Regions from separate parts of the Paenibacillus sp. FSL H8-0282 genome, predicted to be linked through region 4. Evidence: riboswitches for the same ligand, from Rfam matches in the RefSeq annotation. Region 4 holds a riboswitch; each other region holds the start of a gene.
The links. Region 4 has a riboswitch for cobalamin ahead of NST94_RS03900 (S-layer homology domain-containing protein). Riboswitches for the same ligand answer to the same signal wherever they lie in the genome.
Positions count from the first base shown of each region.

Region 1 (3,213 bases), 2.8 Mb from region 4:
TGCAACATCCGCGTAGATCACCGGTGGCTTAACGCAACGGGAGCCGTAGGATTGAACCCAGCCATTACTAGTAAACAAGTATCCGTCCAGCTTTTCTCCGAAAAACTCCACCATATCTGTACGCTCGAACTCACCGTGGACCAGAACATCCAGACCTAGCTTTTCTTGGAAGGTAATTGCATCCGCGATCTGCTCACGAACAAATCCATCATAACGCTCCTGATTCCAGACCCCTTTACGCCATTTCAATCTCGCCTGACGCACTTCTACTGTCTGCGGGAAGCTACCAATTGTAGTGGTTGGCAGAAGTGGAAGCTGCCATTTCTCTTGCTGCACCTTTAAGCGTTCAGCAAAAGGCAAACTGCGTTGGTCCGGCAAAGCTGCAAGTGCAAGCACTTGCTCCGCCACATCCTTACGGCCACGCTCAGGTAGTGCGCGGAATGCTGCAATAGCTTCACGACTAGCGGCCAGCGCTGCTTTAGAAGCTTCTCCTTTATCTGCGAGGGCTGCTCCGAGCAGACTAAGCTCTGCAAGCTTCTCATCGGCAAAAGCTAACGCATTCTTAACTGTCGCCTTCAGCTTCACCTCACCTTGAACGGTGACTGGGACATGCAGCAGACTGCAAGAAGGCTGAAGAATAAGACGATCAAGCGGCACATGAACACTGAGCTTTTCTACCAGTTGCAGCTTAGCGTCTAAATCGGAACGCCAGATGTTCCGTCCATCAATAATTCCGGCACCCAGCCATTTGTCCTTCGGCCAACCAAGACGTTCGATAGAAGCCAGATTCGCTCCACCATCGTGCACAAAGTCAAGACCCAAGCCTTGAACAGGCAACTCTAGCAGTGCCTCCAACGGTTCAGCAGCTTCAAAATACGTCTGTAAAATAATATTCAAGCCCGGCACGGAGCCGGCAATTTCTGTGTATATCGAGTTAAGCAGTGTTAATTCTTCTTTACTTATGCCTGTAACAATCGCTGGCTCATCGATTTGTACCCAGCTTACCCCTTCTTGCTTCAGTTCCTGTAGCAGTTGAACATAGACTGGAACAAAACGTGCAGCAATCTTGGCGATATCTGCCGCTGCGTAACCTTTGGACAGCTTAAGGAAGGTATACAGACCTAAAAGTACCGGTTTACCTTCAATCCCTGCCTGCAATTTAGCAAAACGATAAGCCGCTAGAGGTTTATTTTCAGTCAGGCGTGGTGTTTGTGTGCCGATCTCTGGAACGATATAGTGATAGTTCGTATTGAACCATTTGGTCATCTCACAGGCAGTAGCCTCAGTATTACCACGGGCCATTGCAAAATAAAGATCAAGCCCGATGTCGCCGCCATCATACGTGTACCGTGGAGGTACAATTCCAAACATAACAGCCGTATCCAACACATGGTCATAAAAAGTAAAATCATTCACCGGAATAAGCTCAATTCCTGCCTCTTGCTGGGTCTTCAAATGCTGCAGCTGAATTGCTGCCATTTCGGAGCGGAATTGCTCTTCATTTATTTTCCCCTGCCAGTAGGCTTCCAGTGTCTTTTTCCACTCGCGGTTCTTTCCGATTCTCGGATATCCAAGATTACTTACTTTTACTTTATTCGTCATCTCGATACACTCCCTCTTCCATCTCTTATTTCAAACTCCAAAGCTACTTGCTTTCCTATAAAAAAGAGCGCCCTTCCCTAAAAAAGTCAAAGGGAAAGACGCCCATGATATACCCATGGTTAACGTCTAACACCTCCCTATCTTCCGTAGGTGAAGCAGTGCTGTTGAAACAGGCAGGTCTCCTGGCTAGCGGCGTCAACATCTTGAGCAGTCTTCCCAGCAGAAGTAAATTGCCAGTGACCTCTGTTGCTCGAGATTCTTCCGTTACAGTGGCGGGACCGCATCGGCTTCGAACCGAATTTCCCTATTAAGCCTACCGAATTACTATTTTCCGGTCAGCACCTGTCTCCGATATCATTCATCATTTGAGTGTCTTAATCTGATGTCATCATACGTGAAAGCCCCAGCAATCTGCAATAGATTACTGGGGCTTCTGTTATATCGATTCCTTATAACGGACTTAGAAAAATACGAAATATACTACAGCAGCAAGAATTATACGGTATATAGCAAACGGTAAGAGCTTGATACGATTGATCAGTTTTAAGAAGAATCGCATCGATAACAGCGCAAATAGGAAGGCACTAATAAAGCCTGCGATAAAAAACGGCAATGCATCCATGGTGAAATATTGCCAGTTTTTCATCAGTGACAACAGACTGGCACCTGCCATGATGGGTACTGCCATAATAAACGTAAAATCAGCAGCGGCACGATGGCTCATCCCGAGGAGTACGCCACCAGAAATCGTCGAGCCCGAGCGTGAAAATCCAGGCCATAACGAAAAACACTGTACAAGACCTACACCAAGTGCCTGTTTGTATGTAATCTGATCTACACTCTCAGTTCTGACCTTCTTCGGCCCAAACAGATCGGCAATAATCATTAATACAGCCCCTATCACTAGACCAATTAACACCGTTGAGGTAGAGAATAAATGCTCATCAATATAATCATTAAACAGAACACCTAACACACCTGCAGGCACTAACCCTACCAGAACCTGAGTCAGCTTGAGGTGCCCGCTCTGCTCCAACTGCGGTAGCTCCTCTGTTACAGGATCCAACTGCTTACGGCTGAAACGCTTTAAGCCTAACAAATCAATGAACCGATTTCTAAAAATCACAACAACCGCTAATATTGAACCCAGTTGAATAACTACTTTGAAGGTATTTGCCGTATATTGTCCAAATAACTCCTGTGATTTCAGCCACATATCATCAACAATAATCATATGACCCGTGGAGGATACTGGAGCAAATTCGGTTAAACCTTCAACAAGCCCCAAAATAATGGCTTTAATAATCGTTAATAGCTCCATGTGTTTCCCTCCTTTTTAATAGTCATTTCTATTATCAGTCCTCTACCCGCTTAGCCCTCAGTGTTCATTCTCCGGCTGCGTTTGCGGAAGTACAGAAACCCAAGGATAACTAATCCGCCAGCAATTAGTACATAGACTACATTGGAGTACACATCCATGTACATGGCAATGTCTTCCCAGGATTCGCCCAATGCCGCGCCAATAAGCACAAGCAGCAAATTCCATCCCAATGTGCCAATCGTTGTGAAGATCATAAATACTCCAAATTTCATGCCCGACATTCCCGCCGG
Region 1 covers NZ_CP150146.1:4,926,882-4,930,094, forward strand. Annotated here, with positions in the region: gene metE (5-methyltetrahydropteroyltriglutamate--homocysteine S-methyltransferase) at 1-1,602, opposite strand, end outside; cobalamin riboswitch at 1,757-1,963, opposite strand; gene NST94_RS21395 (undecaprenyl-diphosphate phosphatase) at 2,063-2,923, opposite strand; gene NST94_RS21400 (DedA family protein) at 2,974-3,213, opposite strand, start outside.
Region 1: linked by a shared signal. The riboswitch ahead of metE (5-methyltetrahydropteroyltriglutamate--homocysteine S-methyltransferase) and the one ahead of NST94_RS03900 (S-layer homology domain-containing protein) in region 4 are both predicted to bind cobalamin.

Region 2 (3,213 bases), 170 kb from region 4:
CGGATCAGAAGTGAAGCTTTCCTGATTCCACACCCACTTTTTCTGTGAAACCTTTACAGTAAAAGCTTCATTAGCTTTTGGCTGTGATGGGGAAAGCACCACAGAATCTACAACCTGTGTATTTTCTCCTGCATAATAGACAAGCACACGATCGGATTCCTGTAGTTCGAACGCATCCATACCCACACTTGGATATATCCACTCCCCGCCGCGTGATACCACGAAGCTCCACCATCCGTCGTAAGTACCTTGCGAAACTCCATGGATACCTGATACAAAGTTGCCATAAGACGATTTGGTGATATCTACTTTAAAATCATCGGTAGACCCTAGTTGTTGCAACGCTTCAAGGGCATTGGAGGCTTTTAAAGTCCCCTCACTAATCAACCCTTCCGGGCCTTCAACGGTAAGCGAAGCTGTTACATTCTTAGAAATCACCTTTAGAGCTTTTGTATATTTAGCAATCGTTGGGGCTTTACCTTCACGGTAGCCAGTTACAGTCAGTGTATAGTCACCTGCGGGCATATTTCCTGAGAATACGGCCTCACCTTTAGCATTCGTCGTTACCTTGTGAGCTCCAATTTGGACCTGAACACCCGCAGCTTTTGCAGTTACAGGAGAGGAAGTATTCGTAGCAGCGTCCCATTTCCACGTCTTACTAGTTACAGTGACGGTAAAAGAATCGCCCTCTTTAAGATTTGCTTTGGAAAGCGTAACGGAATCCACAAGCTTAGTGTCGTCTCCGGCATAATAAACCAGTACCTGATCTGAATCTTTAAGTACAAAATCACTCATGCCTACATCGGGATTAATCCATTTTCCGTCACGCGATACAACATACATCCATCCGTCATAACCACCAAAGCTTCCAGCAACAATATTTCCGATGCCAGTCACATAACTGCCCGAAGGATTCGTGATCGGCAAGTTCGTTTGAAGCGCCAGCTTCTCTAACGCTCCAAGTGCGTTGCCAGCATAGGCGTACCCTTGTGCCAACGTGGCCTGTGGTCCCTCAATCGTTACTGGAGCGTAGATGAGTGAGCTCTGAATGGAGGATTTGGAAAAATCGTATAGCTTACTGTTGCTTCCTTTATACAGCAAATTATAGGCAACCAGCGCCTGAAGCCCTTGCTCTGTCGCCAGAATATTACTGCTTCCACCACGGCTATGGGTGAAGCTACCATCAGCTAGACGATAGCTAAGCAGGTTCTCCATTAGATCCACTTTGTTTTTGGTGTATTCTAATCCACTAGGATCAACTCCGAAGGATGTGAGTCCAAGGATTGCTTGTGCGCTACTTTCAGCACTGTCACCGTAACCCCCATGGCTATCTTGAGCTGCGGATAACCAGGCTACGGCTTGTAGCCCTGCTAAGTAGGCTTCGGGATTATTTTTATGTGCCGCCAGAGCCGTCAAGGTTATCGCTGTCATATCAGGCTCACTTGCGCCTGAGGTTAGTGCAAAGCCCCCATCCGGATTCTGTTTGGAGAGAATCTCCGTAAGGAGTTTATCCGCCGTCCATTTCGCGTCACTTGGGATATTATATTTACCAGAATCCAGCGCAAGTAAAGCATATACCGGATTATTAAGCGTCTGTTCACTGAGCTTGCTATTATTATAAATTTTCTCAATCAGATTATAGCCAGGAGTCGTTCCGTTACCAGCAAAGCTAGTAGGATCTGCACCAATCGCTCTCACTGCGAGCACGATTCGAGCATAATCGGTTACATTGGTGAAATCGCCAGCTGCATCCTTTACTTTTTTCTCAAGCTCTGAAAGGTAACTAGCCGGCAGCTTGTACCCTGCTTGCGCTAATCCAATGGCTTGCCAATCCGATTGCACGCCACCTTTCAAGAGATATTCTGCAGCCGCATAAGTCGCATCCGCAACATTAATCCGCTCCGCAGCAGTTGCCTCCAGACCGGCGCCAGCGCTCGCTTCTGCAAATATTTGTCCTGCTGGAGCAAGAGATGTTCCTAGAATTGAAATGACCATGAATAAGGCCAGCCCAAGTGCTACAAACTTGGAAGACATGATTTTCTTCATTGTTTAACCTCTTTCTGTATAAGAATGGGTACTGCCGGGAATAAGACGCATAACATAAAGACCGCCCCTTTGGAGGGCGGTCAGGGAAGATTACAAATCGAGGCTGCGGCGCTTGCTTCCTGCCAACAGTCCATCTGTATATGTTCCACATTCTTACCCCACGAAGAATAGAAACGCTCACGAAAAAGGCAGGTCTCCTGGCTAATGCTTCATCGCTGTTCTTCACCTTCCCACCCTACCTTCGGGGCAGTGGTTTATAGAAGAAACGCTCCGCACATACAGTGGCGGGACCGCGCCGGACTCTTGCACCGGACTTCCCTTTTAAGCAGACGACTAGATTGATAGAGTCTGCACCTTTTCCAGTATGTAGTATCTTATTTTGACATCCATAATCATATCTATTAATACATAGCATGTCTATAGAAAAGCTAAGTATGGGCAGCAAAAAAAATGAACAGCAATACCTCCCGGTAGGTATTGCTGTTCAGAAAGCTTGTTATTCTGCTGTTCCTTCCGGACTTGCAGTCGGGGAGGGTTCAGCACTTGAATCAGAAGCTGGTGGAATATTAGGGTCGGGATCTACGATCAGTGTAAATCTTCCGGCTTTGATCATACTTTTCTCTAGAATTGTCACTCCAGGCTCCAATGTAACCTCAACCTGATAGGAAGGTTGTTCACCTTCAGTCACAGCTGTTGCGGAAGGCAACCCAGTGCTGTCCTCAGTATCAGAGGAAGGCGTAGGAGACGGAGATGCATCAGCTACAGCATTAGTAGCATCTGCACCTTCTGCTGTTCCTCCAGTAGTGCTAGCGGTATCTGACTCGTCAGCGGTGTTTCCCTCATCCGTCCCATCCGTTAACGGCACTGGACAAGTGCCATTCGTGGCAGCGACCTTAAAGCTTTTATCTATCTCTGTAGACGAAGACATTAAACTAATCTCAGTCGGTTGAAACTGCACACAGTCATCTGCACTTGCGAAGGTGAACACCAATATGCTGCTCCCCTTATCTCCTTCGACGCTCTGATCCTTCAAGTATACTGAAGCTGGAGGCAGCATATTGCCTGCACTCTGAACAGGGGTCGGCTCAGGGCTTGTCCCCGGCACAGCCGTCTTCGTATCATCCGGACGCAGCATACTGAATACGATAATTGCAATAATCACCAGAA
Region 2 covers NZ_CP150146.1:1,069,632-1,072,844, reverse strand. Annotated here, with positions in the region: gene NST94_RS04580 (DUF4430 domain-containing protein) at 1-2,046, opposite strand, end outside; cobalamin riboswitch at 2,216-2,419, opposite strand; gene NST94_RS04575 (glycosyltransferase) at 2,543-3,213, opposite strand, start outside.
Region 2: linked by a shared signal. The riboswitch ahead of NST94_RS04580 (DUF4430 domain-containing protein) and the one ahead of NST94_RS03900 (S-layer homology domain-containing protein) in region 4 are both predicted to bind cobalamin.

Region 3 (3,213 bases), 350 kb from region 4:
TTCAGCAGATCGCCTACAGTGTCATCAGGTGCAAGATGTTCGCCGCCTTCCCAGACGCCTTCTCGCATCATGAAATCGGAAGCTTTAGCTTTTTGTGCGGTTTGGATGTGGAAGCGATGAAGAAGTCCTTCCAGCGCAATATCCATGTAATGATTTAGATCTTCATAGAAGCCAGCTTCGTCTGCGACGGTACGTCTGCCTGTTACTGTGCCGTGTGCCAGACCTAGCCGAACCAGATTCAGTGTATTAAAGGAAAGGTTGCCCTTCCCAGAGCAATGATTACGCCCAAAACGGTCACCGAGCACTCGGGTTCGGCAGCCCATTGTAGCGAACTCCGTATCAGGATCACTTGGATCATAATACTGCAAGTTGAGCGGAGCGTCCAGATTAGCGAAGTTTGGATATAGTCTGCGCGCAGAACATTCAGCCGCTTTTAGGAACAGTTCATAGTTAGGATCGCCTTGCTGTTGATTGATTCCTTGCTTGCATTTGAAGATTTGAATCGGGAACACTGGTGTTTCTCCGCTGCCAAGTCCGTTCATAGTTGCGGTTAGCAGAGAACTGATCACAAGCTGACCTTCTGGTGAAGTACAAGTACCGTAGTTGATGCTGGTAAACGGTATTTGTCCACCGGATCGGCTGGACATGGTATTCAGATTATGTACCATACTTTCAGCCGCTTGCAGAGTTTCGATTTCGGTTTCCTTTAGTGCAAAACGGAACGCTCTTGGATATAACTCCGCCAGATCGGTCCGGCTCATCGTAATCTCGCCCAAAGATTCATCAGCTTGTCCTTCTTCAAAATAATTCAGACCCTTGCGGAACAGCTTGGCGAAGGATTTGGTTACATAAGGTGCCAGATCATAGTCGAGTTTATTGGCGGATACACCACCATATTGAGCATTTTGCTGGGATTGGAAAATAATCGCTACCAAAGACATAGCTGTCATTATTGAGTTCGGAGGACGAACGCTGCCGTTGCCGGTATTGAAACCTTCACGGAGAAGTTTATCAAACGGGATAAAAATACAGTTCGTCGTTCCAATCGCATATTGATCCAGATCATGCACATAGACGACATTGTCATCAATAGCCTGCACTAGCTGTGGCGGCATCGTAAAATTGCGGGCGTACCATTTTGAATATTCACTGCCGAACTTGCTCATTTTACCGGAGAAACTCTCTCCATTCAAATTGGCATTCTCGCGCAATAGGTCCATATCCCGACTGTCGATAATATCCCGGCCTAAATCAATGAGCTCTTCTAAAAGAACTTCCCGTGCATTTTCTACTCCATTAAATTGTCTCTCCAACAACGTCATTGTACAGCTCTCCTCTCAGTATAAAAGAAAAACATCTATCATCAAATCCATATATCCATAAGAAGTTGGACTGCTATAAGCAGTCGTATATTTGTTCAGATTACATAAAAAAAGCATCCCCTACCCGAGGATGGCAGAAAATGCCCGATGCGTTATGTAAATATCCACACGGATATTTGCAGAGGTCTCTACGTAGATGACCGCATGCGGACACCATCCCTGTTCCTCGCAGGCATCAATAGTTGGTGTCGTCGAAACAGGTAGGTCTCCTGGCTTCCGTGGGATCTCTCGGCGCCTTCCCAAGGGTGTTCCTAACCCTCAGTGGCATTTGCCGGGAGATGTGGATTCTCAAGCTTCCCAGAAGCTTAAGAAGGCCATCCGGTTACAGTGGCGGGACCGCAGCGGATTCTCACCGCGCTTCCCTATTAAGCTCTAAATCCGGTTAAGGATCAAAGCGCCTGTCTCCACTATATTTTGTTGTCGTTAGATAAAAATAACCCAAGATGTTGTGTTTGTAAACAGTTTTTTAGAAAACCCGCGCGGGGAGCGGGTTCTTTAAAAGTACTCCACAAATGATCCACAGGCTGTCCATAAGTAATCCACAATTGATCCACAGGGAGATGCGAAATGATTCATAAATTGTCCGAAAAGATGCCACAAAGAGTCCATAAATATAGTGCAGATGACCCTAGAATTTGCTCATGAGAAAATACTCTTAGCCCAAGTCATATTTTGGAGTAATCAGAAGAAATAGAAGAGATAAGGGAGGATAATCTTGCTTAGTTTGTGACAGAGCGGTGGAATTGTTACAATGGAAGGAGACAGCTACTATAAAATTTCGAGGAGGTATTCTCATGCCTATTGCTGAAGTTACAGTTATTCCAATTGGAACAGGCAGCACCAGTCTTAGCAGCTATGTTGCGGATATGCAGCGGGTGCTGAAGACAGTAGAAGGGATTACTTATGAACTTACGTCCATGGGGACGATCATCGAAGGGCCTCTGCAACGCATTTTTGCCGCGGTAGAAGCTTTGCATGAGTCTCCTTTTGACGCAGGTGCAGAACGTGTCTCTACCTCACTTAAAATAGACGACCGCCGCGATAAACCCTCTACTAGCCGTGGAAAGTTAGAGTCTGTGGAGCGTAAGCTACAGGTGGATTAGCAGTTTAGAAGGGCGGAAAACAGGGAGAGATAGGCTTGCGTTTCTGGCTGGAAGTTGTATAATATTTTTTGTTTGACAGAAAAACAGCGTTAAGCTGGTGTAGCTCAGGGGTAGAGCAACGCACTCGTAATGCGTAGGCCGGGGGTTCAATTCCCTTCACCAGCATATCTAAGAATGGCGCAATGGCGCGGTTTTCCGGGATTCCGGGACCGTGCCATTTTTCGTTAAATCCCCCTGACTTCTTCCATTCTTCTACCCTTTATCCGAGTAAAGTGGGTGTCTCGTCAATTTTCTCCACTTCTTTTCGGGTTCCTAGAATAGAATCTCAGATACATCGGGGCACTGCTTCCTGCAAGTTGGGGAGAACATGTGAATAAGTACCCAGGGTGATATTTATTGATGAATGGCCTAATCTTTCCTGAAGTCGAATATGATGGACAGCCAATGCCGTTCCCTGTTCTTCTGGAGAAACGTATCAAGGAAGATAAGACATGGCGCGAAATCGCTAATGAAAACGGTATGACTAGTGGTCACTGTCGAGCAGACGGAAGGTGTGGCGCAAGCTGACAGCAATCAGAATGAAGAATGGTGGAGGAGGAGCATCATAAGCTGCTTTTCTCTTGCGGGGGCAGATCGGTTAGATGGTAATTACTATAAAAATAAAAAAAGACACCACAAGGTGTCTTAGTACAGATACTTTTCGCTCGAATTTCACGAGCTCGTCAGTG
Region 3 covers NZ_CP150146.1:544,898-548,110, forward strand. Annotated here, with positions in the region: gene NST94_RS02370 (anaerobic ribonucleoside triphosphate reductase) at 1-1,322, opposite strand, end outside; cobalamin riboswitch at 1,564-1,799, opposite strand; gene NST94_RS02375 (MTH1187 family thiamine-binding protein) at 2,177-2,485, shown strand; tRNA gene NST94_RS02380 (tRNA-Thr) at 2,579-2,650, shown strand; gene NST94_RS02385 (hypothetical protein) at 2,885-3,052, shown strand.
Region 3: linked by a shared signal. The riboswitch ahead of NST94_RS02370 (anaerobic ribonucleoside triphosphate reductase) and the one ahead of NST94_RS03900 (S-layer homology domain-containing protein) in region 4 are both predicted to bind cobalamin.

Region 4 (3,213 bases):
GACCAGACATTAATACATTGTGGAGTTCAGGGTCAGACCACTTATAAGTTTTACGGTTGAAATGCTGCCCGTTATCCCAGAGCATGGAAGTCATTTTCTTTTCTTTCAAATAATAAGTCAGATACTCGAAGAATTTAAGCTTCTCGCCCTGTTCAATCACACCCGTGTCTTTATCGAAACCTAATAAACCAAATTCGCCGACGATGACAGGGATGCCTTTAGGTACAAATGTATTGTAAACGTTATCAAAAGTTTGAGTGATATCATTTTTTGTATCTTTTTCAAATGTGGTGTAGCCGGCAATGTTCACACTAAACGGCCAGAAGCCATAGAAGTGAACGGTCGCAATAATATTTGGATCGTTCAGAGCCGTAATCGTCTTATAGAGATGATCCATTCTTGTTTGCGTAGGTGAAGACTCTAATGAAGGTAATACAAGTGGGCGGAGGTCGTTTTTCCCACCGGATTTCCGCACGATTTGATAGAAAGAGTTATTAAGTTCAGTAAGCATTTGCTCCATTTTTGCTTCGTCTGTGCTTCCACCATCGGTGAACCGAGGTTCATTTATGCTCTCGAACATCAGCTTATCGGATTTGTCCTTGAAGCGATCGGCAATTTGAGTCCAAGCTGCATTATAACGTGCCAGCGTTTCATCGTGTTTTTCTTCCATATGGCTTACCCATAGCCAGGAATCATGGTGGACATTAATCATGACATAAAGCTTGGCGTCCAGTGCCCAGCCGACAACTTCTTCCACACGGTCGAGGTAGGCCTTTTCTAGGGTATAGTCTGGTGCCGCACCCATGTGAGTATCCCAGGTCACAGGAATCCGAATGCTTTTATAGCCTTGAGCGGCGATCTTTTTAATAAGATCTTGGGTCACACGTGGATTGCCCCAGGAGGTTTCATCCTCACCTGTAGCATCTAAAGTATTGCCAAGGTTCCATCCGGGCTGCATTTCGTCTACATAGGATTGGATCTTACTCTTTGGCGCTGCCTTAGCTTGTTGCTCGTCCTTAGTTGCAGCTGCGGCCATGGATGAGAACAGAGAGAGCAGAAGAGCGGTGACAAGTGTCAATGATAAGAAGGATTTCTGGATTCGCGTAGTCATTGAATTCTCCTTTGTGAGATAAATTTAGGATGCTTGGACCTGGCTTTGACGCTGTACTTGGTGGTTAAATGAACGCAAACACCTCCAGTTTTATTTTGTAAACGCTTTCTGAATATACCCTAACATAGAATACACTTAGCGAGTACCTTACTAATTTGTGGTAAATTCATATAAGAATTAGTGATTTAAATTAATTTGCCCCACAGTTGGATAAAGAAATTATTTGAATAACCCTACTCGTAGAAATTGGTTATTCAATAGGATTATCTCTAGCTGCCCGTTATACAAAAAAGAAATATAACATGACAAAAGCATATATATTAGTTATGATGAAGCATGAAAATTTAAAATTAGAAATAGGTGCCAACTATGAATGTTGCGGAAGTACAATCATAGATTGGTTAAATGGAAAGCGGGTGTGAATCCCGCGCGGTCCCGCCGCTGTGAAAGAGGAGTCCTTGCAAAATGCCACTGGGAAACTGGGAAGGCAGCAAGGGTGATGATACTTGAGCCAGAATATCTGCCTTTTTCTGTTACACCATCAAACTCTACGATCGATAGAGAGGTGCTTGAATAGTGTTTGCCAGCTATTATCGTGGTTCACTATCTTAACCTCTTGACGTTTATGTTGAGTGGTTTTTTTGTGGTTATGAGAAAGTTTATTCTGTTTTTTATCATAGGTATGAAGGGAAGGGTTATGGAAAAATGAAGAAAAATAAGTTTTTAGCGTGGTTACTTATTGTAGCTGTATTTATTACGACATTCTCTACAAGTGTAATCCCGGCTCAAGCAGATGGAGCAAGCTCTACCCTTAAAGGGTATGTATCTGTATCCGTAGAGAAATTCACCTTAGGCCAAGGGTATATTAAGGAACCTATTAAAGTTCCGATTTATGAAGGCGATAATGGCGCATCTTTAATAACACGTGCGCTAGGTGATGGCAATTATAGATATTTAGGAAATATAGATAGTGGTTTTTATTTATCAGAAGTTAAAGATAGTGGCAGAAGTGAAGTCAATATTCCACAATATATTTTAGATATGATTTCAGCCGATGGGAATACAGTCGGCACTAAAGCAGACCCAGATTGGTTAAGTCAGTTTGACTACACCTCCATGTCGGGTTGGATGTATGCAGTAAATAATGTGTTTCCTCCGTTTGGGATGACCGATTATAAGCCTCAAGACGGTGACATCATTCGAACTCAGTTCACCACTTATGGCTATGGTTCTGATCTTGGCGGCTGGGGGGAAATCCCAGTTCAACTTGCCAATAAGGATGCTTTAACTGCGGAAATCGCCGAGATTAACAGTGCCCCTAATAAAGAAACTATTTTGGACAGACCAGTAGTGCAATCGGCAGTTTATGAAGCCTATTCCGTGCTCGAAAACATGGCAAGCTCTCAAATAAGTGTAGATCATGCGCTTGTCGGTCTTAATAATGCATTAGACATAGAACCCCCTGTTATTACAGTAAGTGGCATACAAGATAAACAGGAAGTATCCAATAAAGAAATAAGCTTCAAAGTAGCTGTCACAGACAATGTATATAGTGACATTACTCCAGAAGTGAAGCTGAATGGAGTTACTTTATCACCTGCAAATGGGGAGTACAAAGCTACTCTGAATTCAGGCAGTAATGCAATTACTGTAACGGCTCTTGACGGAGCTGGAAACAAAACAAATGTAACTTATCAGGTTACTTACAAACTGGAAACTACAGTTGCCGTCAAACAACAGTTAGATAAAAACCTTGCTTATATTTTAAATACTGTAAAGAATCCAACGTTTGGAACAGGCAGCGGAGAATGGTCGATCCTTTCTCTGGCACGGGCGAACTATACAGTACCTAACGGTTATTACGATCTTTATTACAACAATGTAGCTACGAAAATAGCATCAACCATTAAAGAGGATGGAAAACTCGACGCCAATAAAAGCACAGAGAATTCCAGAGCAATATTAGGACTTACCTCTATCGGAAAAGATATCACAAATGTTGCGGGATATGATCTGAGAAAAGCACTCGCTGATTATCAATATATCCAAAAGCAAGGCAATAATGGTCCGATTTTTGCTCTGATCGCGTTAGATAGCCATAA
Region 4 covers NZ_CP150146.1:898,731-901,943, forward strand. Annotated here, with positions in the region: gene NST94_RS03895 (cellulase family glycosylhydrolase) at 1-1,111, opposite strand, end outside; cobalamin riboswitch at 1,453-1,654, shown strand; gene NST94_RS03900 (S-layer homology domain-containing protein) at 1,817-3,213, shown strand, end outside.